Regions from separate parts of the Evansella cellulosilytica DSM 2522 genome, predicted to be linked through region 2. Evidence: a T-box and tRNA genes for the amino acid it is inferred to sense, from the RefSeq annotation. Region 2 holds a T-box; the other holds one or more tRNA genes.
The links. A T-box is a leader RNA that pairs with one kind of tRNA and senses whether it is charged. The one in region 2 lies ahead of ileS (isoleucine--tRNA ligase), so its partner is inferred to be a tRNA-Ile.
Positions count from the first base shown of each region.

Region 1: it has a tRNA-Ile gene. The T-box ahead of ileS (isoleucine--tRNA ligase) is inferred to sense a tRNA for this amino acid. The anticodon was not compared.

Region 1 is NC_014829.1:99,108-114,873, reverse strand. Features, by position in the region: gene BCELL_RS00530 (MgtC/SapB family protein) at 1-708, opposite strand; rRNA gene rrf (5S ribosomal RNA) at 2,207-2,322, opposite strand; rRNA gene BCELL_RS00520 (23S ribosomal RNA) at 2,392-5,324, opposite strand; rRNA gene BCELL_RS00515 (16S ribosomal RNA) at 5,651-7,205, opposite strand; tRNA gene BCELL_RS00510 (tRNA-Ala) at 7,358-7,433, opposite strand; tRNA gene BCELL_RS00505 (tRNA-Pro) at 7,441-7,517, opposite strand; tRNA gene BCELL_RS00500 (tRNA-Arg) at 7,582-7,658, opposite strand; tRNA gene BCELL_RS00495 (tRNA-Leu) at 7,662-7,750, opposite strand; tRNA gene BCELL_RS00490 (tRNA-Gly) at 7,776-7,850, opposite strand; tRNA gene BCELL_RS00485 (tRNA-Leu) at 7,899-7,983, opposite strand; tRNA gene BCELL_RS00480 (tRNA-Lys) at 7,998-8,073, opposite strand; tRNA gene BCELL_RS00475 (tRNA-Thr) at 8,092-8,167, opposite strand; tRNA gene BCELL_RS00470 (tRNA-Val) at 8,173-8,248, opposite strand; rRNA gene rrf (5S ribosomal RNA) at 8,257-8,372, opposite strand; rRNA gene BCELL_RS00460 (23S ribosomal RNA) at 8,442-11,374, opposite strand; tRNA gene BCELL_RS00455 (tRNA-Ala) at 11,557-11,632, opposite strand; tRNA gene BCELL_RS00450 (tRNA-Ile) at 11,646-11,722, opposite strand; rRNA gene BCELL_RS00445 (16S ribosomal RNA) at 11,886-13,440, opposite strand; gene lysS (lysine--tRNA ligase) at 14,308-15,766, opposite strand, start outside.
Region 2 is NC_014829.1:2,782,220-2,797,985, forward strand. Features, by position in the region: gene BCELL_RS12755 (RluA family pseudouridine synthase) at 225-1,142, opposite strand; gene lspA (signal peptidase II) at 1,145-1,609, opposite strand; gene ileS (isoleucine--tRNA ligase) at 2,472-5,231, opposite strand; T-box leader at 5,561-5,789, opposite strand; gene BCELL_RS12770 (DivIVA domain-containing protein) at 5,892-6,386, opposite strand; gene BCELL_RS12775 (YlmH family RNA-binding protein) at 6,484-7,257, opposite strand; gene BCELL_RS12780 (YggT family protein) at 7,312-7,578, opposite strand; gene BCELL_RS12785 (cell division protein SepF) at 7,602-8,009, opposite strand; gene BCELL_RS12790 (YggS family pyridoxal phosphate-dependent enzyme) at 8,031-8,714, opposite strand; gene BCELL_RS12795 (YlmC/YmxH family sporulation protein) at 8,874-9,137, opposite strand; gene sigG (RNA polymerase sporulation sigma factor SigG) at 9,381-10,208, opposite strand; gene sigE (RNA polymerase sporulation sigma factor SigE) at 10,297-11,016, opposite strand; gene spoIIGA (sigma-E processing peptidase SpoIIGA) at 11,047-11,958, opposite strand; gene ftsZ (cell division protein FtsZ) at 12,388-13,527, opposite strand; gene ftsA (cell division protein FtsA) at 13,583-14,869, opposite strand; gene BCELL_RS12825 (small basic family protein) at 15,015-15,371, opposite strand; gene BCELL_RS12830 (DUF881 domain-containing protein) at 15,377-15,766, opposite strand, start outside.

The sequences.
Region 1 (15,766 bases), 2.0 Mb from region 2:
CTACTTGGCATCAATGTTTATTTTACGAACGAATTCATAATTTTGAAGTGCTTCAACAAGAGCGTAGTACGTTTTTTCCTCCACTGTTGCCACATATAAACGATACTCAATTACGCTACTCTCTTTATATCCTTCTTGCCTTTCTGAACTAATTGCTTTAATCTGTATATCTAATTGTTCACATACACTGATGATACTCGTTAGTGTACTTTTGTTTTCGTCCACTGTAATATATATATTATTTTTTTGTGCTTTTGATAAAAAATTAAAGTCTATTTTACCTAATAAATAAAGGCTTAAAATAACAATTACCGTTGTAATAATTGCTGGCGTATAAAGCCCTGCACCTACTGTTAAACCAATTCCTGCTACAACCCAAATTGAAGCAGCAGTTGTCAATCCTCTTACTGTATACCCTTGAACTAATATTGTTCCAGCTCCTAAAAAACCAATACCACTAACTACATAAGCTGCTAAACGTGAAGGATCGAAATTAATGTAATTTTCGTTCTCACTCATATATGTTTGGAATCCATAAAATGCGAGTAACATAATTAAACAGGACCCCACACTTACTAGGAGATGTGTTCTAAACCCTGCAGGATGTTGGTGATACTCTCTTTCCACCCCAACTAAACCACCTAAAATGGCAGCTAAAACTAAACGAACTGTCATAATAAATGTATCATTTGCTAATATATCCAACACAATAGAGCCCCCCAATCTTATATTTTATTATTGTAGAAGGGCAATTCTTATAAGCATCGTACTTTTCTGTATGATTGAGATTAATAGTACGAATGTATCAACGTTATTATTTACCCTTATTTATTATTATATAAACTTGTCTCATTATATTTCCTAAATCATTAAAGATTCATGTAATATTATGGTTAGTTGTAGGGGGCTTCTATGATTATGTTTAGTTGTTGGAGTTTGCGGAATTTGGTTGGGGATTAGTCTTGGAGGTTGAGATGGTAATGCTCCTGGTATGAGAACTTTGTTGGATGCGGGTTTGGTTTTGGGGAGCATTGCTTGCTTATGGTGACCTTTGTTTAGTAAGTTTTCGTTTTTTGGTCAGCATTGGCTTCCTATGATGACCTTCGTTAGGTGAACTTTTGTTTTTGGGGCAGCATTGCTTGCTTATGATTACCTTCGTTGAGTGGTGGTTTAGTTTTGGGGTAGTATTGCTTGCGTATGATGACCTTCGTTGAGTGTGGGGTTGGTTTTGGGGGAGCATTGACTTCCTATGATGACCTTCGTTGAGTGCGGGGTTGGGTTTGGGGGAGCATTGCTTGCTTTATGATGACCTTTGTTGGGTGCGGTTTTGCTTTTGGGGTAGCATTGCTTGCTTATGGTGACCTTTGTTGAGTGTGAGTTTGGTTTTGGGGGAGCATTGCTTGCTTATGATGACCTTTGTTGGATGCGATTTTGCTTTTGGGGCAGCATTGACTTCCTATGATGACCTTCGTTCAGTGGGGATTTGGTTTTGGGGTAGCATTGGCGTCCTATGATGACCTTCGTTGAGTGTGGTTTTGGTTTTGGGGCAGCATTGCTTGCGTATGATACACCTTATTTTGTTTTTCTTAAGATTTCATGTTTCATTACTCTCGTATGACACACTTTATTTCATTCCCACTACTTTCTCGCGTGTCATTGGCCTCGTATGATACACTTTATTCCGTTCCTCCCACTTTTATATGCGTCATTGCCTTCGTATGATACACTTTATTCGTTTCCACATACTTTCTCACGTTTCATTGCACTTCTATGACACACTTTATCTCGGTCCAACTTCTTTCTCGTGTATCATTGCCTTCGTATGACACACTTTATTCCGTTCCTCCCACTTTCTTATGCATCATTGCCTTCGTATGATACACCTTATTCCTTTCCTCATACTTTCTCACGTGTCATTGCACTTCTATGACACACTTTATTTCATTCCCACTTCTTTCTAGCGTGTCATTGGCCTCGTATGATACACTTTATTCCGTTCCTTCCACTTTTCATTGCGCCATTGCACTTGTATAAAACACTTTATTCTATTTCCACCACTATTTCACGCATCATTGCGCTCCTCCCTAAAAGAACACTCCTCATTCATTTCACTACATTTATCAAATCAAACCCTACCTTCGGTTCACAAAAGTCCAAATCCTAAACAAATAAAAAAAGCCACTCTCTATTGAGAATGACTTTATCTGCCCAGCAACGTCCTACTTTCACAGGGGGAAACCCCCAACTATCATCGGCGCTGGAGAGCTTAACTACCGTGTTCGGCATGGGAACGGGTGTGACCTCTCCGCTATCGTCACTGGACTTTTTATGAGAGTTTATCCTCTCAAAACTAGATAACATTATCTGATTAAATGATCGTCTTAATAAAGTTTGGTTAAGCCCTCGATCGATTAGTATCTCTCAGCTTCACATGTCGCCATGCTTCCACATGAGACCTATCAACCTCATCATCTCTGAGGGATCTTACTCACTTACGTGATGGGAAATCTCATCTTGAGGGGGGCTTCATGCTTAGATGCTTTCAGCACTTATCCCTTCCACACGTAGCTACCCAGCTATGCTCCTGGCGGAACAACTGGTACACCAGCGGTGTGTCCATCCCGGTCCTCTCGTACTAAGGACAGCTCCTCTCAAATTTCCTACGCCTGCGACGGATAGGGACCGAACTGTCTCACGACGTTCTGAACCCAGCTCGCGTACCGCTTTAATGGGCGAACAGCCCAACCCTTGGGACCTACTTCAGCCCCAGGATGCGATGAGCCGACATCGAGGTGCCAAACCTCCCCGTCGATGTGGACTCTTGGGGGAGATTAGCCTGTTATCCCCAGGGTAGCTTTTATCCGTTGAGCGACGGCCCTTCCATACGGTGCCGCCGGATCACTAAGCCCGACTTTCGTCCCTGCTCGACCTGTATGTCTCGCAGTCAAGCTCCCTTATGCCTTTGCACTCTACGAATGATTTCCAACCATTCTGAGGGAACCTTTGGGCGCCTCCGTTACTTTTTAGGAGGCGACCGCCCCAGTCAAACTGCCCACCTGACACTGTCCCTGATCCGGATTACGGACCGAGGTTAGAATTCCAGTACAACCAGGGTAGTATCCCACCGACGCCTCCACCGAAGCTAGCGCTCCGGCTTCCAAGGCTCCTACCTATCCTGTACAAGTTGTACCAAAATCCAATATCAAGCTACAGTAAAGCTCCATGGGGTCTTTCCGTCCTGTCGCAGGTAACCTGCATCTTCACAGGTAATATAATTTCACCGGGTCTCTCGTTGAGACAGTGCCCAAATCGTTGCACCTTTCGTGCGGGTCGGAACTTACCCGACAAGGAATTTCGCTACCTTAGGACCGTTATAGTTACGGCCGCCGTTTACTGGGGCTTCAATTCAGAGCTTCTCCCGAAGGATAACCCCTCCTCTTAACCTTCCAGCACCGGGCAGGTGTCAGCCCCTATACTTCGCCTTACGGCTTGGCAGAGACCTGTGTTTTTGATAAACAGTCGTTTGGGCCTATTCACTGCGGCTCTCTCGGGCATACACCCTAATAGAGCACCCCTTCTCCCGAAGTTACGGGGTCATTTTGCCGAGTTCCTTAACGAGAGTTCTCCCGCGCGTCTTAGAATTCTCTTCCCGCCTACCTGTGTCGGTTTGCGGTACGGGCACCAGTCACCTCGCTAGAGGCTTTTCTTGGCAGTGTAGGATCAGGAACTTCGGTACTATAATTTCCCTCGCGATCACAGCTCAGCCTTATGACAAGCGGATTTGCCTACTTGTCAGCCTCACTGCTTCGACGCACATATCCATCAGTGCGCTTACCCTACCTTCCTGCGTCCCCCCGTTGCTCAAACGGTGACGTGGTGGTACAGGAATTTCAACCTGTTTGCCATCGCCTACGCCTTTCGGCCTCGGCTTAGGTCCCGACTTACCCTGAGCGGACGAGCCTTCCTCAGGAAACCTTAGGCTTTCGACGGAGGGGATTCTCACCCCTCTTTTCGCTACTCATACCGGCATTCTCACTTCCAAGCGCTCCACATGTCCTTCCGGTCATGCTTCAACGCCCTTGGAACGCTCCCCTACCACTGTCCGTAAGGACAATCCATAGCTTCGGTGATACGTTTAGCCCCGGTACATTTTCGGCGCAGAGTCACTCGACCAGTGAGCTATTACGCACTCTTTCAATGGTGGCTGCTTCTAAGCCAACATCCTGGTTGTCTAAGCAACTCCACATCCTTCTCCACTTAACGTATACTTTGGGACCTTAGCTGATGGTCTGGGCTGTTTCCCTCTTGACTACGGATCTTAGCACTCGCAGTCTGACTCCCGAGGATAAGTAAATGGCATTCGGAGTTTGACTGAATTCGGTAATCCTGTGGGGACCCCTAGTCCAATCAGTGCTCTACCTCCAATACTCTCACCTCGAGGCTAGCCCTAAAGCTATTTCGGGGAGAACCAGCTATTTCCGTGTTCGATTGGCATTTCACCCCTACCCACACCTCATCCCCGCACTTTTCAACGTGCGTGGGTTCGGGCCTCCATCCAGTGTTACCTGGACTTCACCCTGGACATGGGTAGATCACACGGTTTCGGGTCTACAACAACGTACTATGGCGCCCTATTCAGACTCGCTTTCGCTGCGGCTCCGTCTCTTCAACTTAACCTCGCACGTTATCGTAACTCGCCGGTTCATTCTACAAAAGGCACGCTGTCACCCATTAACGGGCTCCAACTACTTGTAGGCACACGGTTTCAGGATCTATTTCACTCCCCTCCCGGGGTGCTTTTCACCTTTCCCTCACGGTACTGGTTCACTATCGGTCACTAGGGAGTATTTAGCCTTGGGAGATGGTCCTCCCGGATTCCGACGGGGTTTCACGTGTCCCGCCGTACTCAGGATACACTCCGGAGGAAACAACGTTTCGGCTACAGGGCTGTTACCTTGTCTCGCAGACCTTTCCAGATCGCTTCACCTACGCTGTTTCTTTGTAACTCCGTATGGAGTGTCCTACAACCCCAAGAGGCAAGCCTCTTGGTTTGGGCTAATTCCGTTTCGCTCGCCGCTACTCAGGAAATCGCATTTGCTTTCTCTTCCTCTGGGTACTAAGATGTTTCAGTTCCCCAGGTCTGCCTTCTCATACCCTATGTATTCAGGTATGGATACCATCCCATTACGGATGGTGGGTTCCCCCATTCGGAAATCTCCGGATCAAAGCTTACTTACAGCTCCCCGAAGCATATCGGTGTTCGTCCCGTCCTTCGTCGGCTCCTAGTGCCAAGGCATTCACCGTGCGCCCTTTCTAGCTTAACCACTAAAAAGTGTGGCGTCTTACATTCGCCTTAACTAAGACACACAGTTGATTTCGTTAGAAGAATAGACTTCTATTGATATCTACTGGTGATCATTTAAATCAGTTTTTGTTATCTAGTTTTCAAAGGACAAATCGCACCACGCAAGTGTGCGATAATCAAGTAGTTGTGCTGTCTTTTGAGCTGATACGCGTTAGCGTTCAGCGAGCACAACGACTTTATTTTGAGAGTATGACCTCTCAAAACTAAACAAAAAGTCCAAAGCGAAGTTCGAAAGTAATGAGCTTTATGTTTCTACAGTTGTTGTAGAAAATAACTGCTCCTTAGAAAGGAGGTGATCCATCCCCACCTTCCGGTAGGGATACCTTGTTACGACTTCACCCCAATCATCTGTCCCACCTTCGGCGGCTGGCTCCAAAAGGTTACCTCACCGACTTCGGGTGTTACAAACTCTCGTGGTGTGACGGGCGGTGTGTACAAGGCCCGGGAACGTATTCACCGCGGCATGCTGATCCGCGATTACTAGCAATTCCGGCTTCATGCAGGCGAGTTGCAGCCTGCAATCCGAACTGAGAGTGGCTTTATGGGATTCGCTCGGCCTCGCGGCTTTGCTGCCCTTTGTACCACCCATTGTAGCACGTGTGTAGCCCAGGTCATAAGGGGCATGATGATTTGACGTCATCCCCACCTTCCTCCGGTTTGTCACCGGCAGTCACCTTAGAGTGCCCAACTGAATGCTGGCAACTAAGATCAAGGGTTGCGCTCGTTGCGGGACTTAACCCAACATCTCACGACACGAGCTGACGACAACCATGCACCACCTGTCACTCTGTCCCCCGAAGGGGAACGTCCTATCTCTAGGAGTGTCAGAGGATGTCAAGACCTGGTAAGGTTCTTCGCGTTGCTTCGAATTAAACCACATGCTCCACTGCTTGTGCGGGCCCCCGTCAATTCCTTTGAGTTTCAGCCTTGCGGCCGTACTCCCCAGGCGGAGTGCTTAATGTGTTAACTGCGGCACTAAGGGTATCGAAACCCCTAACACCTAGCACTCATCGTTTACGGCGTGGACTACCAGGGTATCTAATCCTGTTTGCTCCCCACGCTTTCGCGCCTCAGCGTCAGTTGTAGGCCAGAAAGTCGCCTTCGCCACTGGTGTTCCTCCACATATCTACGCATTTCACCGCTACACGTGGAATTCCACTTTCCTCTCCTACACTCAAGTCCCCCAGTTTCCAATGACCCTCCACGGTTGAGCCGTGGGCTTTCACATCAGACTTAAGAGACCGCCTGCGCGCGCTTTACGCCCAATAATTCCGGACAACGCTTGCCCCCTACGTATTACCGCGGCTGCTGGCACGTAGTTAGCCGGGGCTTTCTGGTTAGGTACCGTCAAGGTGCCAACCTATTTGAATGGCACTTGTTCTTCCCTAACAACAGAACTTTACAATCCGAAGACCTTCATCGTTCACGCGGCGTTGCACCGTCAGGCTTTCGCCCATTGCGGATGATTCCCTACTGCTGCCTCCCGTAGGAGTCTGGACCGTGTCTCAGTTCCAGTGTGGCCGATCACCCTCTCAGGTCGGCTACGCATCGTTGCCTTGGTGAGCCATTACCTCACCAACTAGCTAATGCGCCGCGGGCCCATCTCACAGTGTTAGGATTACTCCCAACTTTTACAATAGAACCATGCGGTTCCGTTGATCATCCGGTATTAGCTTCGGTTTCCCGGAGTTATCCCAGTCTGTAAGGCAGGTTGCCCACGTGTTACTCACCCGTCCGCCGCTAATCTCATAAGAGCAAGCTCTTATTTGATCCGCTCGACTTGCATGTATTAGGCACGCCGCCAGCGTTCGTCCTGAGCCAGGATCAAACTCTCCAAAAAATTGTTGAGTTCGATGTCTCTGACATCAAGCTAAATTTTGGCTAATTTATAAATCTTATTGACGGGATATCCTTTCATCAATCGTATATACGACTAATGTGTCTATCCCACTTCGCTTGGCTTTTTGTTTAGTTTTCAAAGATCAATAATATTGGTGGAGCCTAGCGGGATCGAACCGCTGACCTCCTGCGTGCAAGGCAGGCGCTCTCCCAGCTGAGCTAAGGCCCCAAAAAGATGGTCGGGAAGACAGGATTTGAACCTGCGACCCCCTGGTCCCAAACCAGGTGCTCTACCAAGCTGAGCCACTTCCCGTTATTTAAACTATCTACAAACACTATACTAAAGATAAAGGGATTAGTGCATGTATAATTTATTATGGCGCGCCCGAGAGGAGTCGAACCCCTAACCTTTTGATCCGTAGTCAAACGCTCTATCCAATTGAGCTACGGGCGCTTATGGTGCCGAGGGCCGGACTTGAACCGGCACGATAGTCACCTACCGCAGGATTTTAAGTCCTGTGTGTCTGCCAATTCCACCACCCCGGCTAGACGAATTACAAACTTAAATTACTGGAGCGGAAGACGAGATTCGAACTCGCGACCCCCACCTTGGCAAGGTGGTGTTCTACCACTGAACTACTCCCGCAAATAAATAAGTTAATAACGGACTAATTATATATTTTTTAAAATCGTTTGGTGCGGGTGAAGGGAGTCGAACCCCCACGCCCGAAGGCACTAGATCCTAAGTCTAGCGCGTCTGCCAGTTCCGCCACACCCGCAAACAATTTTAAAATGGTGAGCCATGAAGGACTCGAACCTTCGACCCTCTGATTAAAAGTCAGATGCTCTACCAACTGAGCTAATGGCTCCTATAAAAGGAATGAATATGGTGCTGGCCAGAGGACTTGAACCCCCAACCTACTGATTACAAGTCAGTTGCTCTACCAATTGAGCTAGGCCAGCATAAATGGTGGAGGATGACGGGATCGAACCGCCGACCCCCTGCTTGTAAGGCAGGTGCTCTCCCAGCTGAGCTAATCCTCCATTTACCTGCCCAGCAACGTCCTACTTTCACAGGGGGAAACCCCCAACTATCATCGGCGCTGGAGAGCTTAACTACCGTGTTCGGCATGGGAACGGGTGTGACCTCTCCGCTATCGTCACTGGACTTTTTATGAGAGTTTATCCTCTCAAAACTAGATAACATTATCTGATTAAATGATCGTCTTAATAAAGTTTGGTTAAGCCCTCGATCGATTAGTATCTCTCAGCTTCACATGTCGCCATGCTTCCACATGAGACCTATCAACCTCATCATCTCTGAGGGATCTTACTCACTTACGTGATGGGAAATCTCATCTTGAGGGGGGCTTCATGCTTAGATGCTTTCAGCACTTATCCCTTCCACACGTAGCTACCCAGCTATGCTCCTGGCGGAACAACTGGTACACCAGCGGTGTGTCCATCCCGGTCCTCTCGTACTAAGGACAGCTCCTCTCAAATTTCCTACGCCTGCGACGGATAGGGACCGAACTGTCTCACGACGTTCTGAACCCAGCTCGCGTACCGCTTTAATGGGCGAACAGCCCAACCCTTGGGACCTACTTCAGCCCCAGGATGCGATGAGCCGACATCGAGGTGCCAAACCTCCCCGTCGATGTGGACTCTTGGGGGAGATTAGCCTGTTATCCCCAGGGTAGCTTTTATCCGTTGAGCGACGGCCCTTCCATACGGTGCCGCCGGATCACTAAGCCCGACTTTCGTCCCTGCTCGACCTGTATGTCTCGCAGTCAAGCTCCCTTATGCCTTTGCACTCTACGAATGATTTCCAACCATTCTGAGGGAACCTTTGGGCGCCTCCGTTACTTTTTAGGAGGCGACCGCCCCAGTCAAACTGCCCACCTGACACTGTCCCTGATCCGGATTACGGACCGAGGTTAGAATTCCAGTACAACCAGGGTAGTATCCCACCGACGCCTCCACCGAAGCTAGCGCTCCGGCTTCCAAGGCTCCTACCTATCCTGTACAAGTTGTACCAAAATCCAATATCAAGCTACAGTAAAGCTCCATGGGGTCTTTCCGTCCTGTCGCAGGTAACCTGCATCTTCACAGGTAATATAATTTCACCGGGTCTCTCGTTGAGACAGTGCCCAAATCGTTGCACCTTTCGTGCGGGTCGGAACTTACCCGACAAGGAATTTCGCTACCTTAGGACCGTTATAGTTACGGCCGCCGTTTACTGGGGCTTCAATTCAGAGCTTCTCCCGAAGGATAACCCCTCCTCTTAACCTTCCAGCACCGGGCAGGTGTCAGCCCCTATACTTCGCCTTACGGCTTGGCAGAGACCTGTGTTTTTGATAAACAGTCGTTTGGGCCTATTCACTGCGGCTCTCTCGGGCATACACCCTAATAGAGCACCCCTTCTCCCGAAGTTACGGGGTCATTTTGCCGAGTTCCTTAACGAGAGTTCTCCCGCGCGTCTTAGAATTCTCTTCCCGCCTACCTGTGTCGGTTTGCGGTACGGGCACCAGTCACCTCGCTAGAGGCTTTTCTTGGCAGTGTAGGATCAGGAACTTCGGTACTATAATTTCCCTCGCGATCACAGCTCAGCCTTATGACAAGCGGATTTGCCTACTTGTCAGCCTCACTGCTTCGACGCACATATCCATCAGTGCGCTTACCCTACCTTCCTGCGTCCCCCCGTTGCTCAAACGGTGACGTGGTGGTACAGGAATTTCAACCTGTTTGCCATCGCCTACGCCTTTCGGCCTCGGCTTAGGTCCCGACTTACCCTGAGCGGACGAGCCTTCCTCAGGAAACCTTAGGCTTTCGACGGAGGGGATTCTCACCCCTCTTTTCGCTACTCATACCGGCATTCTCACTTCCAAGCGCTCCACATGTCCTTCCGGTCATGCTTCAACGCCCTTGGAACGCTCCCCTACCACTGTCCGTAAGGACAATCCATAGCTTCGGTGATACGTTTAGCCCCGGTACATTTTCGGCGCAGAGTCACTCGACCAGTGAGCTATTACGCACTCTTTCAATGGTGGCTGCTTCTAAGCCAACATCCTGGTTGTCTAAGCAACTCCACATCCTTCTCCACTTAACGTATACTTTGGGACCTTAGCTGATGGTCTGGGCTGTTTCCCTCTTGACTACGGATCTTAGCACTCGCAGTCTGACTCCCGAGGATAAGTAAATGGCATTCGGAGTTTGACTGAATTCGGTAATCCTGTGGGGACCCCTAGTCCAATCAGTGCTCTACCTCCAATACTCTCACCTCGAGGCTAGCCCTAAAGCTATTTCGGGGAGAACCAGCTATTTCCGTGTTCGATTGGCATTTCACCCCTACCCACACCTCATCCCCGCACTTTTCAACGTGCGTGGGTTCGGGCCTCCATCCAGTGTTACCTGGACTTCACCCTGGACATGGGTAGATCACACGGTTTCGGGTCTACAACAACGTACTATGGCGCCCTATTCAGACTCGCTTTCGCTGCGGCTCCGTCTCTTCAACTTAACCTCGCACGTTATCGTAACTCGCCGGTTCATTCTACAAAAGGCACGCTGTCACCCATTAACGGGCTCCAACTACTTGTAGGCACACGGTTTCAGGATCTATTTCACTCCCCTCCCGGGGTGCTTTTCACCTTTCCCTCACGGTACTGGTTCACTATCGGTCACTAGGGAGTATTTAGCCTTGGGAGATGGTCCTCCCGGATTCCGACGGGGTTTCACGTGTCCCGCCGTACTCAGGATACACTCCGGAGGAAACAACGTTTCGGCTACAGGGCTGTTACCTTGTCTCGCAGACCTTTCCAGATCGCTTCACCTACGCTGTTTCTTTGTAACTCCGTATGGAGTGTCCTACAACCCCAAGAGGCAAGCCTCTTGGTTTGGGCTAATTCCGTTTCGCTCGCCGCTACTCAGGAAATCGCATTTGCTTTCTCTTCCTCTGGGTACTAAGATGTTTCAGTTCCCCAGGTCTGCCTTCTCATACCCTATGTATTCAGGTATGGATACCATCCCATTACGGATGGTGGGTTCCCCCATTCGGAAATCTCCGGATCAAAGCTTACTTACAGCTCCCCGAAGCATATCGGTGTTCGTCCCGTCCTTCATCGGCTCCTAGTGCCAAGGCATTCACCGTGCGCCCTTTCTAGCTTAACCACTAAAAAGTGTGGCGTCTTACATTCGCCTTAACTAAGACACACAGTTGATTTCGTTAGAAGAATAGACTTCTATTGATATCTACTGGTGATCATTTAAATCAGTTTTTGTTATCTAGTTTTCAAAGGACAAACATAGTTAAAAACCCTATTCGTTATGTTCTTAAAACTACGTTAATAAATTGGTGGAGCCTAGCGGGATCGAACCGCTGACCTCCTGCGTGCAAGGCAGGCGCTCTCCCAGCTGAGCTAAGGCCCCAAATCCTTTATTATGGTGGGCCTGAGTGGACTCGAACCACCGACCTCACGCTTATCAGGCGTGCGCTCTAACCAGCTGAGCTACAGGCCCCTACAAAGGGGTATAAGAATATACAAATAAGATACTATTTATTAAGTTAATAACTTATACAGAGAGTATAATCTCTCAAAACTAAACAAAAAGTCCAAAGCGAAGTTCGAAAGTAATGAGCTTTATGTTTCTACAGTTGTTGTAGAAAATAACTGCTCCTTAGAAAGGAGGTGATCCATCCCCACCTTCCGGTAGGGATACCTTGTTACGACTTCACCCCAATCATCTGTCCCACCTTCGGCGGCTGGCTCCAAAAGGTTACCTCACCGACTTCGGGTGTTACAAACTCTCGTGGTGTGACGGGCGGTGTGTACAAGGCCCGGGAACGTATTCACCGCGGCATGCTGATCCGCGATTACTAGCAATTCCGGCTTCATGCAGGCGAGTTGCAGCCTGCAATCCGAACTGAGAGTGGCTTTATGGGATTCGCTCGGCCTCGCGGCTTTGCTGCCCTTTGTACCACCCATTGTAGCACGTGTGTAGCCCAGGTCATAAGGGGCATGATGATTTGACGTCATCCCCACCTTCCTCCGGTTTGTCACCGGCAGTCACCTTAGAGTGCCCAACTGAATGCTGGCAACTAAGATCAAGGGTTGCGCTCGTTGCGGGACTTAACCCAACATCTCACGACACGAGCTGACGACAACCATGCACCACCTGTCACTCTGTCCCCCGAAGGGGAACGTCCTATCTCTAGGAGTGTCAGAGGATGTCAAGACCTGGTAAGGTTCTTCGCGTTGCTTCGAATTAAACCACATGCTCCACTGCTTGTGCGGGCCCCCGTCAATTCCTTTGAGTTTCAGCCTTGCGGCCGTACTCCCCAGGCGGAGTGCTTAATGTGTTAACTGCGGCACTAAGGGTATCGAAACCCCTAACACCTAGCACTCATCGTTTACGGCGTGGACTACCAGGGTATCTAATCCTGTTTGCTCCCCACGCTTTCGCGCCTCAGCGTCAGTTGTAGGCCAGAAAGTCGCCTTCGCCACTGGTGTTCCTCCACATATCTACGCATTTCACCGCTACACGTGGAATTCCACTTTCCTCTCCTACACTCAAGTCCCCCAGTTTCCAATGACCCTCCACGGTTGAGCCGTGGGCTTTCACATCAGACTTAAGAGACCGCCTGCGCGCGCTTTACGCCCAATAATTCCGGACAACGCTTGCCCCCTACGTATTACCGCGGCTGCTGGCACGTAGTTAGCCGGGGCTTTCTGGTTAGGTACCGTCAAGGTGCCAACCTATTTGAATGGCACTTGTTCTTCCCTAACAACAGAACTTTACAATCCGAAGACCTTCATCGTTCACGCGGCGTTGCACCGTCAGGCTTTCGCCCATTGCGGATGATTCCCTACTGCTGCCTCCCGTAGGAGTCTGGACCGTGTCTCAGTTCCAGTGTGGCCGATCACCCTCTCAGGTCGGCTACGCATCGTTGCCTTGGTAAGCCATTACCTCACCAACTAGCTAATGCGCCGCGGGCCCATCTCACAGTGTTAGGATTACTCCCAACTTTTACAATAGAACCATGCGGTTCCGTTGATCATCCGGTATTAGCTTCGGTTTCCCGGAGTTATCCCAGTCTGTAAGGCAGGTTGCCCACGTGTTACTCACCCGTCCGCCGCTGATCTCATAAGAGCAAGCTCTTATTTGATCCGCTCGACTTGCATGTATTAGGCACGCCGCCAGCGTTCGTCCTGAGCCAGGATCAAACTCTCCAAAAAATTGTTGAGTTCGATGTCTCTGACATCAAGCCAAATTTTGGCTAATTTTTAAATCTTATTGACGGGATATCCTTTCATCAATCGTATAAACGATTAATGTGTCTATCCCACTTCGCTTGGCTTTTTGTTTAGTTTTCAAAGGTCAAAATATCTTTTAATTGTTCTCCACTGTCATGAATTGTCGTTTGACAGCGACTTAATTAATATAACATTTAGCTGATTTGTTGTCAACACTTTTTGATAATCTTTTTTGAATCATCTCGTGTTGTTTTCAGCGACAAAAAATAATATACCACGATAATAAAATCGATGCAACCCTTTTTTATAAAAAAATTACACTGTTAAATAATTTGTATTTGCTTAGGTAATGAAACAACAATTACAAGCTAGCTAAACAAATATGTAATGAAATAATTTAATATTCTTCTACAAAAAGAGCATTCCCTGCTTCAAAAAAAATTAAACAAAAAACTGCTTAAAAAGATATTCTTTTACAAGCAGTTTTTTTAGACATAAAAAGCGACCTCGTGCAGCACTAATTTTTTTTATTAATCTTGTCATGTTCTTCATTAACTTCACTCATTAAAAATGATGTTTAGGACTACATCATTTTTGACATTAAATGAAAGTGTTTAGTAATTACATACAGTTACAGAAGAATGCTCATTCTGTCCATCCCCAAAATATATACACACTAGCAATAAAAGAATTTATTATGGAGTGGACCCTAAGCTATTGAACGTTCCTTGCTCTAATACAATTATCATCAAATAGAAACTAAATAAAAATTACTTACATGTTTTTTCTGTAGCTCTATTGGTTGCAGATGAATTCAAGAACAAAATCAAGCTTATGAATCAACCTATCCTAGTCTTCAGCATCTCGATGACGCATTTGCGGGAATAGGAGCACATCTCTAATAGATTGAGAATTAGTTAATAGCATAACTAAACGGTCAATACCTATTCCTAATCCACCTGTAGGAGGCATACCATATTCTAACGCCTCAACGAAATCTTCATCCATCATATGCGCTTCATCATCACCTTGCTCACGCTCGACTAGTTGTGCCTCAAAACGCTCCCGTTGATCGATTGGGTCATTGAGTTCTGTAAATGCATTGGCATGTTCGCGCGCTACAATAAACAATTCAAAGCGATCTGTAAATCTTTCATCGTCTGCGTTTTTCTTCGCGAGTGGTGAAATATCTACAGGGTGACCATATATAAATGTAGGTTGTACTAATTTTTCCTCTACAAATGTTTCAAAGAATTCATTTACTACGTGTCCATATTTCATTGTATCTTTGACAGGGACGTTATGCTCCTTCGCTAACGCACGCGCTTCTTCATCTGTCATTTCTTCCCAGAAATCAACACCTGTATATTCTTTAATTGCATCTACCATGTGAACTCGTTTCCATCTAGGTTTTAAGTCTACATCTACACCATTGTAGTTGACAGTTGTTGTACCTAGCACTTCTTCAGCAATATGAGCAATTAAGTTTTCTGTTAATTCCATTATGTCATTATAATCAGCGTAAGCTTCATATAACTCTATCATTGTAAACTCTGGGTTATGGCGAGTAGAAATACCTTCATTTCTAAACACTCTACCTATTTCATATACTTTTTCTAACCCACCAACGATAAGTCGTTTTAAATGCAATTCAATAGCAATTCGCATGTAGAGCGTCATATCTAAAGCATTATGATGTGTTACGAAAGGACGTGCAGAAGCTCCCCCAGCAATAGCATGCATTGTAGGTGTCTCTACCTCTAAATACCCTTGATTGTCTAAATACCTTCTCATCGATTGAAGAATTTTACTTCTTAAAATAAATGTTTCACGAACCTCTGGATTAACAATTAAATCTACGTAGCGCTGACGATAGCGTTGTTCAACATCCTTTAATCCATGATATTTATCAGGTAGTGGTCTTAAAGCTTTCGTTAAGATTTGAAAATCTTTCACTTTAATTGAAAGCTCCCCAACCTTCGTTTTAAATACTTCTCCTGTAACACCTACTAAATCACCAATATCTATTCGGTTAAAAATATCGTATTGATCTTCTCCGACCTGATCTTTTCTCACATATAACTGAATTTGTCCTGTTAAATCTTGAATATGTGCAAAGCCAGCCTTCCCTTTTCCACGCTTTGTCATCACTCTACCAGCTAATGTTACCTCAATCGCTTTTTCCTCTAATTCTTCTTTTGACTCTTCCTCATAAAGCTCCTTTAAGTCTTGAGCTGAATGTGTACGTTCAAAACGTTGCCCAAATGGATCAATACCGAGATCTAACATATCTTTAAGCTTTTCTCGT
Region 2 (15,766 bases):
CCTCTTTTCAAAGTGGCATCATTTTATTAACAAGGATTCCTTATGTATTTATGGCATAAAAAACCCTCTTACTTAGCAGTAAGAGGGTAAAAATACGTAGACATACGTAAATTAGGTACACTTCCCCTAGGAAATGTCTGTCCCTTTTCAGCCTCACTGGACTGCTATTAAAGGTAATCCGTTATTAAATTCTTCTGTAATTATGTCATTCATGTCGTAGTTTGTCAACGCTCAATTTTTTTAATTTCCGTTAAAACCGTTTCCATGTCATGTGGCATTGGTACTTGAAATGTTTTTAATTCGTTAGTTGATGGATGTTGAAAACCTAGTAGCTCAGCATGTAACGCTTGTCCTTCTATCGGGAATTTTTGTTTTTTTCTTGGACCATACTTCGGATCTCCGACGATTGGGAACCCGATATACTTCAAGTGGACTCTAATTTGATGTGTTCGCCCTGTTTCAAGTTCACAAGAGACTAGTGTATGTCTATAAAACCTTTCAACTACTTGAAAATGGGTAACTGCATCACGACTATTTTTTTCGGTAACCATCATACTTTGACGATCTTCAGGATTTCTTCCGATAGGTGCGTCAATCGTTCCTTTATCATGCGGAATAATTCCAGATACTATTGCATAATAGCGTCGCTTTGTTTCTTTGTTTTTCAGTTGGTTCACAAGAGATTCATGGGCACGATCATTTTTAGCTACCATTAATAATCCAGAAGTGTCTTTGTCAATTCTATGCACTATCCCTGGTCGCATTACCCCATTTATGCCTGATAAATCATGACAATGATACATCAAACCATTTACTAAAGTCCCTGTGTAGTGACCTGGGGCTGGATGAACAACCATCCCTCTCGGTTTATTTACTACGAGTACATCTCCGTCTTCATAAATTATATCCAGGTTAAGGTTTTCTGCTGGTATTTCTAGCGGGATTGGATCTGGTTCACGGATCTCAATATGATCCCCAGCCTTGACCTTGTATTTACTTTTAATAGGAGTCCCATTTACTTGAATATGATTATCGACAATCCACTGTTGAATAATTGTTCTTGACCACTGTGGAAAATGATCGGAAATAAATTTGTCTATTCTTACTCCATTTTCCTCTGATGTTATTTCATATAGTTCCATGTTTAATTTACCTTCCCTTGCTTTTTATCTTCTAAATAAATAATAAAAATAACGAATATAAAGCCAATTACTAATGCACAATCAGCAACATTAAAAATTGGATAATTGTAAGAAAAAATAAAAACATCTATAAAATCTACTACTTCACCATATATTACCCTATCTATAAAGTTTCCTATAGCCCCTCCTAATATGAGCCCTAACGATATACCAAGCCATTTATTATTTTCGACCTTTGTTTGTATGTAATAAATGATAAAACCTACTACTATGGCAGTTACAATATAGAATAACCACATTTGTCCAGGTAATATACCGAATGCAGCCCCTGGATTTCGATGAGATGTCAAATATAAAAAACCTTCAATAATAGGAATACTTTGCCTTAATTCCATATTAGAAATAACAAGCAACTTTGTTAATTGATCGACAATAATGATAATGATTGCAATTAAGTAATATACCATCTGTTCCTCCAAGAGAATTATACTATAACTAATTTAATCGTACTCATGCATTTTAGCATAGTGATATGCTACAAACAATTTATTTATTAACAACATTATGAGGAACATTTCGTATTGCTTTCCTATAATCGGGTTATCGTTAAAATTTCGTATCTATTTTTGGTGGTGCAATCATCTTATTTTCATTTTTCTTCTTTCTCGTGTGTCATTGCCTTTGTACGACACATCTTATTTTCATTCTTCTTCTTTCTCGTGTGTCATTGCCTTTGTATGATACATCTTATTTTCATTCTTCTTCTTTCTCGTGTGTCATTGCCTTCGTATGATACATCTTATTTTTATTCTTCTTCTTTCTCGTGTGTCATTGCCTTTCTATGATGCATATTATTTTCATTCTTCTTCTCTCTCGTGTGTCATTGCCTTTGTATGACACATCTTATTTTCATTCTTCTTCTTTCTCGTGTGTCATTGCCTTTGTACGACACATCTTATTTTCATTCTTCTTCTCTTTCGTGTGTCATTGCCTTCGTATGATACACCTTATTTTCATTCTTCTTCTCTTTCGTGTGTCATTGCCTTCGTACGACACATCTTAATTTTGACAGCTAAGATCTTATCGCCCCTATTATTACTCCTATGACATTATCTCATTGGTGCAACCGAATCTAACAAAAAGTCCAACCATAACAAATAAAAAAGCCACTCTCTTTTGAGAATGACTTTATGTGCCCAGCGAAGGCATTGTTTTAAACGCCCAACTTTATGCAGAGTTGGAGAGCACACTACCATCTTCGACATGCAGTGATCTCTCCCACTATCCACACTGGAAACAAAAAAATTATAATAGTCTCTACACGATTGATTATGTGTAGTGGTTTAATACAATATCTGTGCAGCTATCACAAAGGCCCGGGTGATCTTCATGCTTTCCTCTTGATGGTGTTACTACCCAGCACCGTTCACATTTTTCCCCTTCAGCAAAATCAACTACGATTTTCAAGTAATTGTATTCCTTCGCTTCTGATGGGGCATCACTTTTTTGAGACACAGTAGCTGTAGAAGTGATAAATAATTTATTCAACGATGGAATATTAGCTAATAATTCTTGATCCTTTTCATCTGCATAAATGGCTAATGCAGCTTCCAGACTCTTTTTTATACCTTTTTCATTACGAGCTTCTTCTAGTGCTTTTAGTACATCATCACGTAATTCCATGAAGTGGTCCCATTTTTCTACTAAATGGTCAGAAACATGATATTCCTTCACTTCAGGAATATCCGTTAATTGTACACTCTCAGTAGTCACGCCAGGGATATGCTTCCAAACCTCATCTGTCGTATGGGATAAGATTGGTGACATTAGCTTTGTTAAAGCTACTAGCGTCTCATACATAACCGTTTGTATACCACGTCTGTCTGGATGACTGGCATGTTGAATATATAGTGTATCTTTTGCAAGGTCCATATAAAATGAGCTAAGCTCAATCGTACAAAAATTGTGCACTTTATTATAAACTGATCCAAATTGAAATTCTTCGTAACTATTTCTAACATCTTTTACTAATTGGTTTAGCTTCACGATCATATATTGATCAAGCTCAGACATATCTTCAAAATTAACTTTATCCGTTTCTGGATTAAAGTCGTGGATATTACCGAGCATAAATCGGAACGTATTACGAATCTTTCTATACACTTCAGCAACTTGTTTTAAAATATTATCAGATACTCTTACGTCGGCTTGATAATCAACAGAAGATACCCAAAGACGTAATATGTCTGCACCTAATTGCTTCATTACTTTATCTGGGACAACAACATTACCAACTGACTTACTCATTTTACGCCCTTCACCGTCTAGCGTAAAGCCGTGACTTAAAACAGTTTTATATGGCGCTTTTCCTGTTACAGCGACTGCAGTAGATAATGATGAGTTAAACCATCCACGATACTGGTCTGACCCTTCTAAATACATGTCTGCTGGTCGTTGTAATTCTGCTCTCTCTTCTAGTACTGATTGATGAGATGATCCAGAGTCAAACCATACGTCCATAATATCTGTTTCTTTTGTAAAAGTACCATTCGGACTATGTTCGGATTTAAAGCCTTCGGGTAGTAAGTCAATCGTATCCCATTCAAACCATATATTAGACCCGTGTTTACGGAATAAATTAGAAACATGTTCAATTGTCTCATCTGTAATGATAGGCTCATTATTTTCACCGTAGAATACCGGAATAGGAACGCCCCAAGCTCTTTGGCGTGAGATACACCAATCTCCACGATCTCTTACCATGTTATATAGTCTCGTTTCCCCCCAGTGAGGTACCCAATTTACTTCATTGATTTCCTTTAATAAATCTTCACGGAAATCTTTAATAGATGCAAACCATTGTGCAGTAGCTCTATACATTACTGGTTTTTTTGTTCTCCAATCATGTGGATAAGAGTGTGTCATAAATGACAAATGTAGTAACGCACCTACTTCTTTTAGTTTTTCTGTAATCGGTTTATTAGCTTCATCATAAAATAAACCTTCAAACATCGGTGCTTCCTCTGTCATAACCCCTTTATCATCTACTGGGCATAGTACATCAAGACCATACTTTTGACCAACAATAAAGTCATCTTCCCCGTGTCCTGGAGCGGTATGAACACATCCGGTACCGGCTTCTAATGTTACATGTTCTCCAACCATCACTAGAGATGAACGATCATAAAAAGGATGTTTAGCAACTGTATTTTCTAATTTTATTCCCTTAACTGTTTTTAAAATTTCATAGTCTTGCCATTCAAGCTCTGTCTCTAACTGTTCTAAAAGTCCTTGAGCAACGATAAACTTATTCCCATCGACTTTTACAACAACATAATCTAAATCAGGATGAACGGAAATACCTAAGTTTGCAGGGATAGTCCAAGGTGTTGTTGTCCAGATTACATATTTTTCATCTCCATCTAGAACATCTTTCCCATCCACAACATCAAAAGCAACATAAATAGATGGAGAGCGTTTATCGTGATATTCAATTTCCGCTTCTGCTAAAGCTGATTCAGAAGACGGTGACCAATATACTGGTTTTTTCCCTTTGTAAATATATCCTTTTTTAGCCATTTCACCGAAAACTTTAATTTGTTGCGCTTCATAGCCATGATCAAGTGTTACATACGGATTTTCCCAATCACCTCGTACACCTAATCTTTTAAATTGTTCACGCTGATTATCGATTTGCTTCAAAGCATACTCTTCACATTTTTCACGAAATTCAGCAATTGTTAATTTTTTACGGTCAACTTTCCCTTTTTTTGTTAGAGCGGTCTCAATTGGCAAACCGTGAGTATCCCAACCTGGAACATATGGAGCATGAAAGCCTGTCATTGACTTATACCTTACGATAAAATCTTTTAAAATTTTATTTAATGCATGCCCCATATGAATATCTCCGTTTGCATAAGGGGGGCCGTCATGTAATATAAAAAGCGGTCTTCCTTCCGTACGTTTTTGAACTTTCTCGTATAACTTATTACTATCCCAATCTTCCTGCATTTGTGGCTCTCGATTTGGGAGATTTCCACGCATAGGGAAATCTGTTTTCGGCATTAGTAAGGTATCTTTATAATCCATCATGCTAATCCTCCTATTTTCATTTAGCTCTTTTCGCATAGATTGTTGTTTTTAAGTATATTCATATGCTTGACTGCACTACAGGCGGCGCTTTCCGCGGGCAAGGCTTCTAGAGAGACTCGAAAAGGTCGATAATTACCTTTTCCAATCACTCAATACAATGAGCAGCCCCACACCGAAGGTTCTTCAGCACTTGCTACTCCCGCTGAAGTCGCCACCTTTCGTTTCACCAAGCTGAAAACAAAACAGCCTTTCATTCTTATAAAACTTTCATTTCTATGAGCAACGGTTGCTTACGTTTTTTAGCAAATAAAAAACCTCCTCATCCACAAAGGGACGAGAAGGATACCCGCGTTACCACCCTAATAAATATAACACTGTTATATTCACTTAGTAATCGTTTAACGGTCATTAGCCGGCATAGTCTACTAAGAACATTATTCCGTTCGGTATGCAACTCAAGGGTGATCTTCCAAATGAATCTAGTGTCAGGCTCCCACCAACCCTGACTCGCTTTGCCTAGTACTTCATATGTACTGTCCCTATCTTCGTTATCACTTATTATTATCTTCTCCAAAAAAATAATGATTCAATCATATTTGAGTTTTTTACTCATAAAATCTTATTAAAGTATATGATAAGTTCAATTCAAGCGTCAAGTTATGATTCTTTATTTAATTCAAATTCCGCATCTAACTTACTAATATCATCCCAATCCTCTGTGCTGAGCATTTCAAGTTGGGCTTCAAGTAGCATTTTAAACCGTGTTCGGTAAACCGAAGCTTGTTTTTTCAACTCTTCAATTTCCAATGCTACTTTTCTTGATTTACTTAATGCTTCATTTACAATTCTATCTGCATTTTTCTCAGATTCTTTAATGATTAATTTTGCCTCTTTTTCAGCATTACGTTTTACTTCCTCAGCTGTTTCCTGGGCAATTAAAATGGATCTATTTAACGTACTTTCAATATTAGAAAAATGACTAAGCTTATCCTCTAACTCAGAAACTCTATCAAATAGTTCCTTTTTCTCTCGTATAACAATCTCATAGTCTTTGATCACTTGGTCTAAAAACTCGTTTACTTCATCCTCATCATAGCCACGAAATCCTCGAGAAAATTCCTTATTATGAATATCTAGCGGCGTTAACGGCATAACAGGCCACCTCCAATTATGTTTTAATTACAACGTTTCTTCTATTATAATACATATTTTCGACAAACAGTACTCTAATTCCTTTAATCACGACAAATCATTTTGGGAATGCAACAGATAGACGAAACTTATTTTTCTTTGTCTGTCCTTCATTCGAGACTATTTCACATCGGCCTTTCCCTCTTACAGATAATACATCTTTTATTTGAAGTGAAAAGCTCGGATCCTCTATTACCTTCCAATTAACCTTTATGTATCCATTTTCTATCATAGGTTTAACCTTTGACCTAGACAGTTTGTATACTTCAGCCACAATTGTATCGAGTCTCAGGGATGATGCAGTGATGTGCAAATAAGAATATTCCTTCGTTACACTAATACTTTCCTCGATAGGAACCACTTGTAAGCTTACTCTCGCCTTTCCTACAGATTTTAAATTCCAACTAACAAATTCAGCTACTTCCTTTGCTAGTACAATTTGAAACCGTTCAGCAGAATTAAGAATGTCGCCAAATTTCTCTCGCTTTAAACCAACATTCATTAAGGCACCTAATATTTCCCTATGCTCTATTTGAACAAACTTTGTTGGATATAAGAGCTCGTATAGAGCAATGTCGTAATCCTCTGTTACTGGCTCCACATAGTGCGGATATATTAGGCACCTTTTTCTCTCTGCTTCCTTATAACCTCCGTAGAAGGATACTGCAACCTCATCATTTTGGCCTACCAAGGATTGAACAATGTATTGTTGACGTGGATCAAGAAAGTCGGTCAACTTTGAACGGTATTGTTCAATTGCTGTCTCCTTCCACTCCATTACTTGGTCTACAAAGGCGTGTTCGTCCTTTCGAAAGTGTTGATAAACACTCATGCAATAAACAACTCCATTAAAAATTTTACACAATCTCTATACACAATCTCTTTTTTAAACAAATAGACTAAATAAGAACGTAACGCCATCTCTAGCGAAATTCAATGCAAAAATTGCAATAAGTGGAGAAATATCAATCATACCAATCGGGGGAATGATTTTTCTAAATGGAGCAAAATATGGCTCCACCAATTTCCCAATAATTCTTCCTATCGATGACTCCCTAGCATTTGGAACCCAAGACATAAACACATAAATAATACATAGGAAAAAGTAAATCGTAAATATACGCTGTATTACATCGTGAAGTAAAACTATCATAAAATTAAATCCACCTTTCTGTACTAATCTTGAAGCATCTCTGATATAGATCCAGATACGTCTACGTTATCAGGTGTACAAAGAAATATGTTAGACCCGAGCTTCTGAATATCGCCACCAATAGCATATACTGTGCCACTAATGAAATCGACTACTCGTTTTCCTTGTTCGTGCGGTAATCGTTGTAAATTAATAACAACTGATTTTCTATTTTTTAAATGGTCCGCAATTTCTTGAACCTCGTCATAGCTATGAGGTTCAATAAGCATTACTTTTGCTTGGTTTTGTATGCTCGTTAAACTCACTACATTCTTTTTTTCTTTCTCGTGCCGTTGAGGGTATGTAGGCTCAATATCTCCACTATGCTCGACGGTATCCTCATATTCATCTTCAAGCTCAAAGAACTTCTTAAAAGTCTGCTTTAAACTCACAGTATTTCACCTCTCTATTCTTTACTCTTCCTTCCCTACTAAAGCAGTTCCTATACGAATAAAGGTTGCTCCCTCTTCAACTGCAATGGCAAAATCATTAGACATTCCCATCGATAACTCATGACACGGTGCATGAGATAATTTCAACTTCTCTATCTTTTCCTTCAATTCTCTCAATTGTCGAAAATATGGTCGAACTTCTTCTGCATTCTCTACAATTGGGGCCATAGTCATTAAACCTACAACCTCAATTGCTTTATACTTTGATAAATCATGAATAAAAGAAATTGTTTCTTCAGGTTTAATTCCTGATTTCGTTTCCTCTCCTGATACATTTACTTGAACGAAGCACTTCATCGTTTCCCCTTCAGGTGTACGCTTGTCTATTTCTTTCGCAAGAGATAAACGATCTAATGAATGGATATAATCAAATTGATGAATCATTTTCTTTACTTTTTTTGATTGTAAACTCCCAATAAAATGCCATGTCCCTTTTTCTCCAAGCACTTCCCATTTCTTAAGAGCTTCTTCTACACGATTTTCACCTATATGCTGAATACCAGAAGCTAAAGCATCTTTTGCTCGTTCAATAGATACGTACTTTGTAACTGCTATTATGTTAACACAGTTATAGTCTCTATTCTCCTTTTTACAAGCATCTTTCACAACTTGATGAATTCTATTTAGATTCTCTTGTACTGACACGAGCGAGACTCCTTCCAAACTAAACATTTATTTCATACTAATATCATAAAGAATCTTTGCTCATCAAGCAATGATTAATCAGTGAGACATTATCATTTTTTTTAGAATAACGTCGTATTTTGGGTAAAAAAACAAAACCTCCGCATATGAAGGAGGTTTCTAATCATCATCTGAATCGCTCGCGCCACCAGGATGATGCCGTACAAGAACAACATCAGAACCTATTTTAACGACATTTTTCCAAGGAACAATGATCTCTTGATCTCCACGATTAAATAACCCCATCATCTTACCTCCACCAATAATTAAAGCATCTACTTTCCCAGATTCTAAATTAATATCCAAGTCAGTAATATGTCCTAGTAAACGGCCATCTGCGAGATTGACAATATCCTTCGCTTGAATATCAGATATTTTTAACATACTAGACCCCTCCCCTTTATTCGATACATTGTATGCATAACTTGTTCAACTTATATCACTAATAATAAAATCTTTTAACTAGCTATCTTCGGTAGGAAAATTGTCTTTTTATACGTAAAAAGGAGGGGGACTCAAAAGGTTGATTATACCTTTTAAGTCCCCCTCTATACGAGTGACCTCTGCAATTCCTGGCTTATGTAGGTCATTGCCAGAACTACTTATCTTTTAGGACACCCGTGCGTTTTATTCTTTAGCATGTTTATTCATTTGTTGAATGGCAGCCTTTTCTAGTCTGGAAACTTGTGCTTGGGAAATACCGATTTCATCGGCAACCTCCATTTGCGTTTTCCCTTGGAAAAAGCGCATATCAAGTATCATTTTTTCCCTGTCATTTAAGCGAATCATTGCTTCTTTTAACGCAATCTCTTCAATCCATTGAATGTCCTTTTGTTTATCATCACTAATTTGATCCATCACATAAATTGGATCTCCTCCATCATTATAGATTGGCTCAAACAATGATACTGGATCTTGAATTGCGTCTAAAGCAAATACAATATCTTCTTTTGGTACATCTAATACTTTTGCAATTTCTTGAACAGTTGGCTCCCGCTCACGTTTTTTCTCATTCATCATATTGTCTCTTACTTGTAGTGCTTTGTAGGCTATGTCTCGTAAAGACCTTGAAACACGGATTGGGTTATTATCGCGCAAGTACCTTCTAATCTCCCCAATAATCATGGGAACTGCATATGTGGAAAACTTTACGTTTTGGCTTAGGTCGAAATTATCAATTGATTTCATTAAGCCTATACACCCTACTTGAAATAAGTCATCTACATATTCACCACGATTATTGAATCGCTGAATAACACTAAGAACGAGTCGTAAATTTCCATTTACTAGTTCTTCTCTTGCAAATTCGTCCCCATTTTGCATTTTTTCAAAGAGGACTCTCATTTCTTTGTTTTTTAGCACTGGTAACTTAGATGTGTCTACACCACAAATTTCTACTTTATTGCGAGTCAATGTCTTCCCTCCCAACAGGAGCTGATGTACAAAATTCAGTATCTCCTTGAGAGGGAAATTTATGCAGAGCTTCCAAACGAAAAAAGGCCTGAAACGTGTCCAAGCCTTGTCGCATCATGCTAAAAAAAATTTATAACATTTTATTAAATTCCTTTTGTAACCTTTTTATAATCCTTTTCTCTAACCGAGAAATGTATGATTGAGATATTCCTAACATATCAGCAACATCTTTTTGTGTTTTTTCTTCATCCCCAGCTAAACCAAATCTCAGTTCCATGATTTGTTTTTCCCTGTCATTTAGCGCTTCCAATGCTTTTACAAGGAGTTTACGGTCAACTTTATCCTCAATACCTTTAGTAATGATATCTTCTTCTGTACCTAATACATCAGATAAAAGAAGTTCATTACCATCCCAATCAATATTTAAAGGTTCGTCAAATGAAACTTCAGATCGTATTTTATTATTTCTTCTTAAGTACATTAAGATTTCATTTTCAATACACCGTGATGCATAGGTAGCAAGCTTAATTTTCTTTTCTGGATCAAATGTACTTACTGCTTTAATTAGTCCTATTGTGCCTATACTAATAAGGTCTTCAATATTTATCCCCGTGTTTTCAAACTTTCTCGCAATATATACGACTAAGCGTAAATTTCGCTCAATTAAAACAGAACGAACAGAATCATCCCCTGATGGTAGTTTCTTTAATAAATACGCTTCCTCTTCTTTCGAAAGGGGTGGAGGCAGTGCTTCACTACCACCTATGTAATATACCTCATCAGGCTTTAATCCCAATTTTTTAAGTATTTTATACCACCATAGCTTCAATTTAATTCTTACCTTCATCATGCTAGCTCCCCCTTTAGAATTTGAACAGATTTACGATGTCTGCTTCTTTTGTTGCATCATTTTAGGATGTAGTAAGCAATTATAGTCATTTCGATCCGATAACGGGATATGGCTTAAACCTAGTAGTACTTGATTACATTTATACGATTGATTATCGTCTAAAACGATGACTTCATCAGGCTTTAGAGCCCACAAAAACTGCTGTTTTTCTCCTACCGTTCGAAATGGAATTAAAGTCAACTTCCCTTCAAATCGTTCTGGAATATTTTCATGCGAGAATGTTTGTTTTTTGGTAAATTGGACAACGGATTCTGGGAATTGATTCCCTACTTCCGTCATATCTATAATTATGACGGAACGCCTTGTAAAAGGGTCCTCTAGACGATTTCCACTATCAACAAATCCCTTTAAATGTAATTGTATTCCTGCAGCTTTAACTAGGACTTCATAAATTTGGTCATATCGAATTTTTTCCGTTTCCATATTTTCAAAACGTTGTTTAGAATACACATACATGATGGGAAAGCCTATTAATACGAACAACCAGCTAATAGGGCTTCCAAAACCACTTGTTTGTGTTGCAAAGGTTCCGTTGATAAAGCTTGTATCTGTTTCAAGAAAATAATGTAAACCTAAAAGACCACCCCCAACGGCGAAATTAACGAAAAAGAAAGTGAGCCACGCTTGGATAAATAATCGAAATCGCCTAAATCCAAATGTAGCTAAAATTATCAAGATAGAATAAACACTTTTCACGAGTGGATTCATGGCTATGACATCGAATGGGGTAAATAAAAAAAAGATATACAAAGAGGCAATAAAACCTCCAAATATTAATCTACTTTTTTTAATATTTCTTTTTATGACTATGGAGGTCAACAGTAAAAGTAAAGTATCAACTAAAAAGTTTAATAGCCAAACAATGTCAAGATAGATTTCCAAGTCAATCAGCCACCATCCAAATCGTAATTTGAACTAAGTATAACTGATGTAGCTTTTTAAGTCTGTCACTTTTTGCTAATAGAAAGGGACTTATTTTGGCAGTTTTTCATTATTCTTGTCATTGAAATTTATATGCTAGTTTTTTAGTAATAATTCGTTATAGATTTGATATTTTCTTTTGACTGTTCGTAAAAGAGGGAAGGAAATTTCTGGGATGAATCTAGGAAGCTATCAAAGTAAAATATTCTTTTATGTCTAAAAAAAATGGTATAACGTTATTCTTTAAAGCAATGGAAGTTTGACAGCATCTCAAAAGTACTAGTGAGTGCTGCTCTCGTTAGTAAAACCCTAAGGGAAAATTGCACTGCAGAGTTTTCTTATCTACAAGAAAAAAACCAAGCATTTACGCTTGGTCTTCTTGTTATTCAACTATGATCTTTTCTTACGATTTCTTAAAAAAGTAGGAATATCTAAAGTATCTAATTCCTCTTCTTGTGCTTGTTTTTGAACTTGTACATTTGAATTCTCTTTTTGCGGTTCTACTCTATTTGTAGATTTAGGACGTTGCTGTAATGTTGACGTTCTGTTTCCACCTGTAACAATTTTTTCATTTTGCTGCTCATCAAATCCAGTCGCAATTACTGTTACAACAATTTCATCCTTTAAGTCCTCATTAATAACAGATCCAAAAATCATATTCACTTCACTATCAGAAGCAGAAGAAACAATCTCGGCAGCTTCATGAACTTCAAACAGACTTAAGTTAGCTCCACCTGTAATGTTCATAAGTACGCCCTGTGCACCATCAATAGATGTTTCAAGCAACGGTGAAGAGATTGCTTTTTTAGCGGCTTCTGCCGCTCTATTTTCACCTGTTGCTACACCAATTCCCATTAAAGCAGATCCTTTTTCACTCATAATTGTTTTGACATCCGCAAAATCTAAGTTAATTAGTCCTGGCACAGCTATTAAGTCTGAAATACCTTGAACACCTTGACGTAAAACATTATCAGCTTCACGGAAAGCCTCAAGCATTGGCGTATTTTTATCGACTATTTCTAATAGCCGATCGTTTGGAATCACAATTAAAGTATCAACTTTTTCTTTTAGTGAGCCTATCCCACCACCAGCTTGATTCATTCTCTTGCGACCTTCAAAAGTAAAAGGACGAGTTACTACACCGACAGTCAATGCGCCCAATTCTTTTGCAATTTCAGCAATTACTGGTGCTGCACCAGTACCAGTGCCTCCTCCCATTCCAGCAGTGATAAAGACCATATCTGCACCGTGTAACACTTCTTCTAATTGTTCACGACTTTCTTCAGCTGCTTTCTTTCCTACTTCAGGGTTTGCGCCTGCTCCTAGTCCTCTAGTTAGCTTACCGCCTAACTGTAATTTAGTTTCGGCTTTCGATAAATGTAAAGCTTGTGCATCTGTATTTACAGCGATAAAGTCTACACCTTGTAAACCATTTTCAATCATTCGGTTTACTGCGTTACTTCCGCCTCCACCGACACCTATTACTTTTATCGTAGCTAACTGATCCATGTCCATTTCAAATTCTAACATTATTGATCCCCCAATCCATCATGGTTCACACACTTTCTTCTTAAATTAAATTTTACTATTCGAAGAACATTTTAAAATATTTCGATACTTTGTTCTTAACACCTGTTCCCTCTTTTGTTGTTTTCTTCTTAGGTAGTTTTTCCTTACGCTCTTTCCTTTCATGTGTATCCTCAGCAAAAGCTCCTACACTTGCAGCAACTTCTTTTCCTTGGATACGCATATTTTTATGAGCGAATGTTATGAGGCCAACAGCATTCGTATATTGAGGTTCGCGAACTCCTATATAATCTGGAATAGCAATGCGAACATTCTTCTGAAGAACATCTCTTGCCAATTCTAATACACCTGGAATTTTCACTGTACCACCAGTTAATACAAACCCTCCGGACAAGTCATGATAACCTAACCTTTGAATTTCTTTTAAAGCTAGTAATAACATTTCCTCTAAACGTGGCTCAATTATATTTGCTAATTGCCATTGGCTAAACTCTTGTTTTTGATCACTACCAATCTCCGAAACTTCGAAAGTCTCATCATCGGAGGCAAGATCTACATAAGCATGTCCAAAGTCAATTTTCACCTTTTCTGCCTCTTCCGTGGAAGTTCTAAATCCAACGGATATATCATTTGTTATATGGTCTCCTCCAACCGGGATTTGTTTAGTCCCTTGGAGAGTTCCATTCTCAAACACAGATACGGTTGTAGAACCACCACCCATATCAATTAAAGCCACACCTAAATTTTTCTCATCCTTTGACAAAGCTATCGTCCCAGCTGCAATTGGTTGTAAAGCAATGCCTGCTACTTGCAGCCCTGCTTTTTCAACACATCTTAAAATATTATGTAACATAGATCTTGCTCCAGTGATAATAATCCCTTCCATTTCAAGACGCACACCAATCATACCGCGAGGATCATTGATTTCATCCAATCCATCAACAATAAATTGTTTAGGGATAACATCAATAATTTCTCTTTCAGGTGGGATTGAGACTACTTGGGCTGCATCAATAACTCGTTCAATATCTTCATCTCCAATTTCTCGATCGTCACTGGAAACCGCAACAACACCGTGACACGGCTGAAGTTGAATATGATTACCTGTTATTCCTACAATTACACCTTGTATTGATAGTCCAATCATTCTCTCAGCTTTATCAACAGCAGTACGAATTGATTGTACAGTTTCATCTATATCAACGATAGATCCCTTTTTAATACCTTCTGATTGAGTCTCCCCAACACCTATTACATTCAACGTTCCGTTTGCCATTTCACCAATTACTACACGAACGCATGATGTGCCGATATCTAGTGTGACGTATATGTCTTGGTTGTTCATTCGTTGGCACCTCCTTAAACCTACATTCATTTCTATTTTTATTATCATTATTGAGTTTATGAATTGTATTCAACAAAAACAGTTCATTCCCTCTTTTTTATCATGGATTTTACTGTAAAAAGTAGAAAATCAATAAATGAAAACATCAATTCTTTTCTTTTCTTTTTTTCATCCACTTTTCTAATAAAATTCGTCTTATCATGGCGATATTATGAAATAACCTCACACCAAAAGCAAAAACTGCAGCTAAGTATAAGTCTACACCAAGATGGACGCCTAGAAAAGCTAAACCCGCTGCTAAAATGATATTGGTAAAAAATCCCGTTAAAAATACCTTTTCTTCAAAGACCCTCTCCAAATGTGCTCTTATACCACCAAATAATGTATCAAGAGCTGCTAATATAGCTATAGAGAGGTAACTTGAATATTCATCAGGGATGCGGAACTCCGTATAAAGCCCTAAAAGGATACCAATAAGAAGCCCTAAAATAGGTAACCACATGCCTATTAATCCTCCTTTACAGCTTCCATATGTCTTACCCTCAGTGACCTATCATAAGCTGGGAGTTCAACGAAATTAATTGGTGTAGAAGCAATTGATAGATTTTCATAAGAGAAAAATTCTCTAGATTGCGATGACATAATTGCATGATGCAAACCTTCTGGATCATCGGTAAGAACTCGAACTTTTAAAGGGAACTCTGTTACCCTACTACTATTTATTAGCGTTACGCCATTAGCTTCACGGATAGCGGTAGTAGAAACAATTCTTTCATTAGATATTGCAATTTCCTTCGCCCCATTTATATTTAATTCATTGACGAGCATACGCAATAAATATGGGGGAACAGAACGTATAGGTCCACCTTCATAAAACTCATCAAAATATGGTGTTAC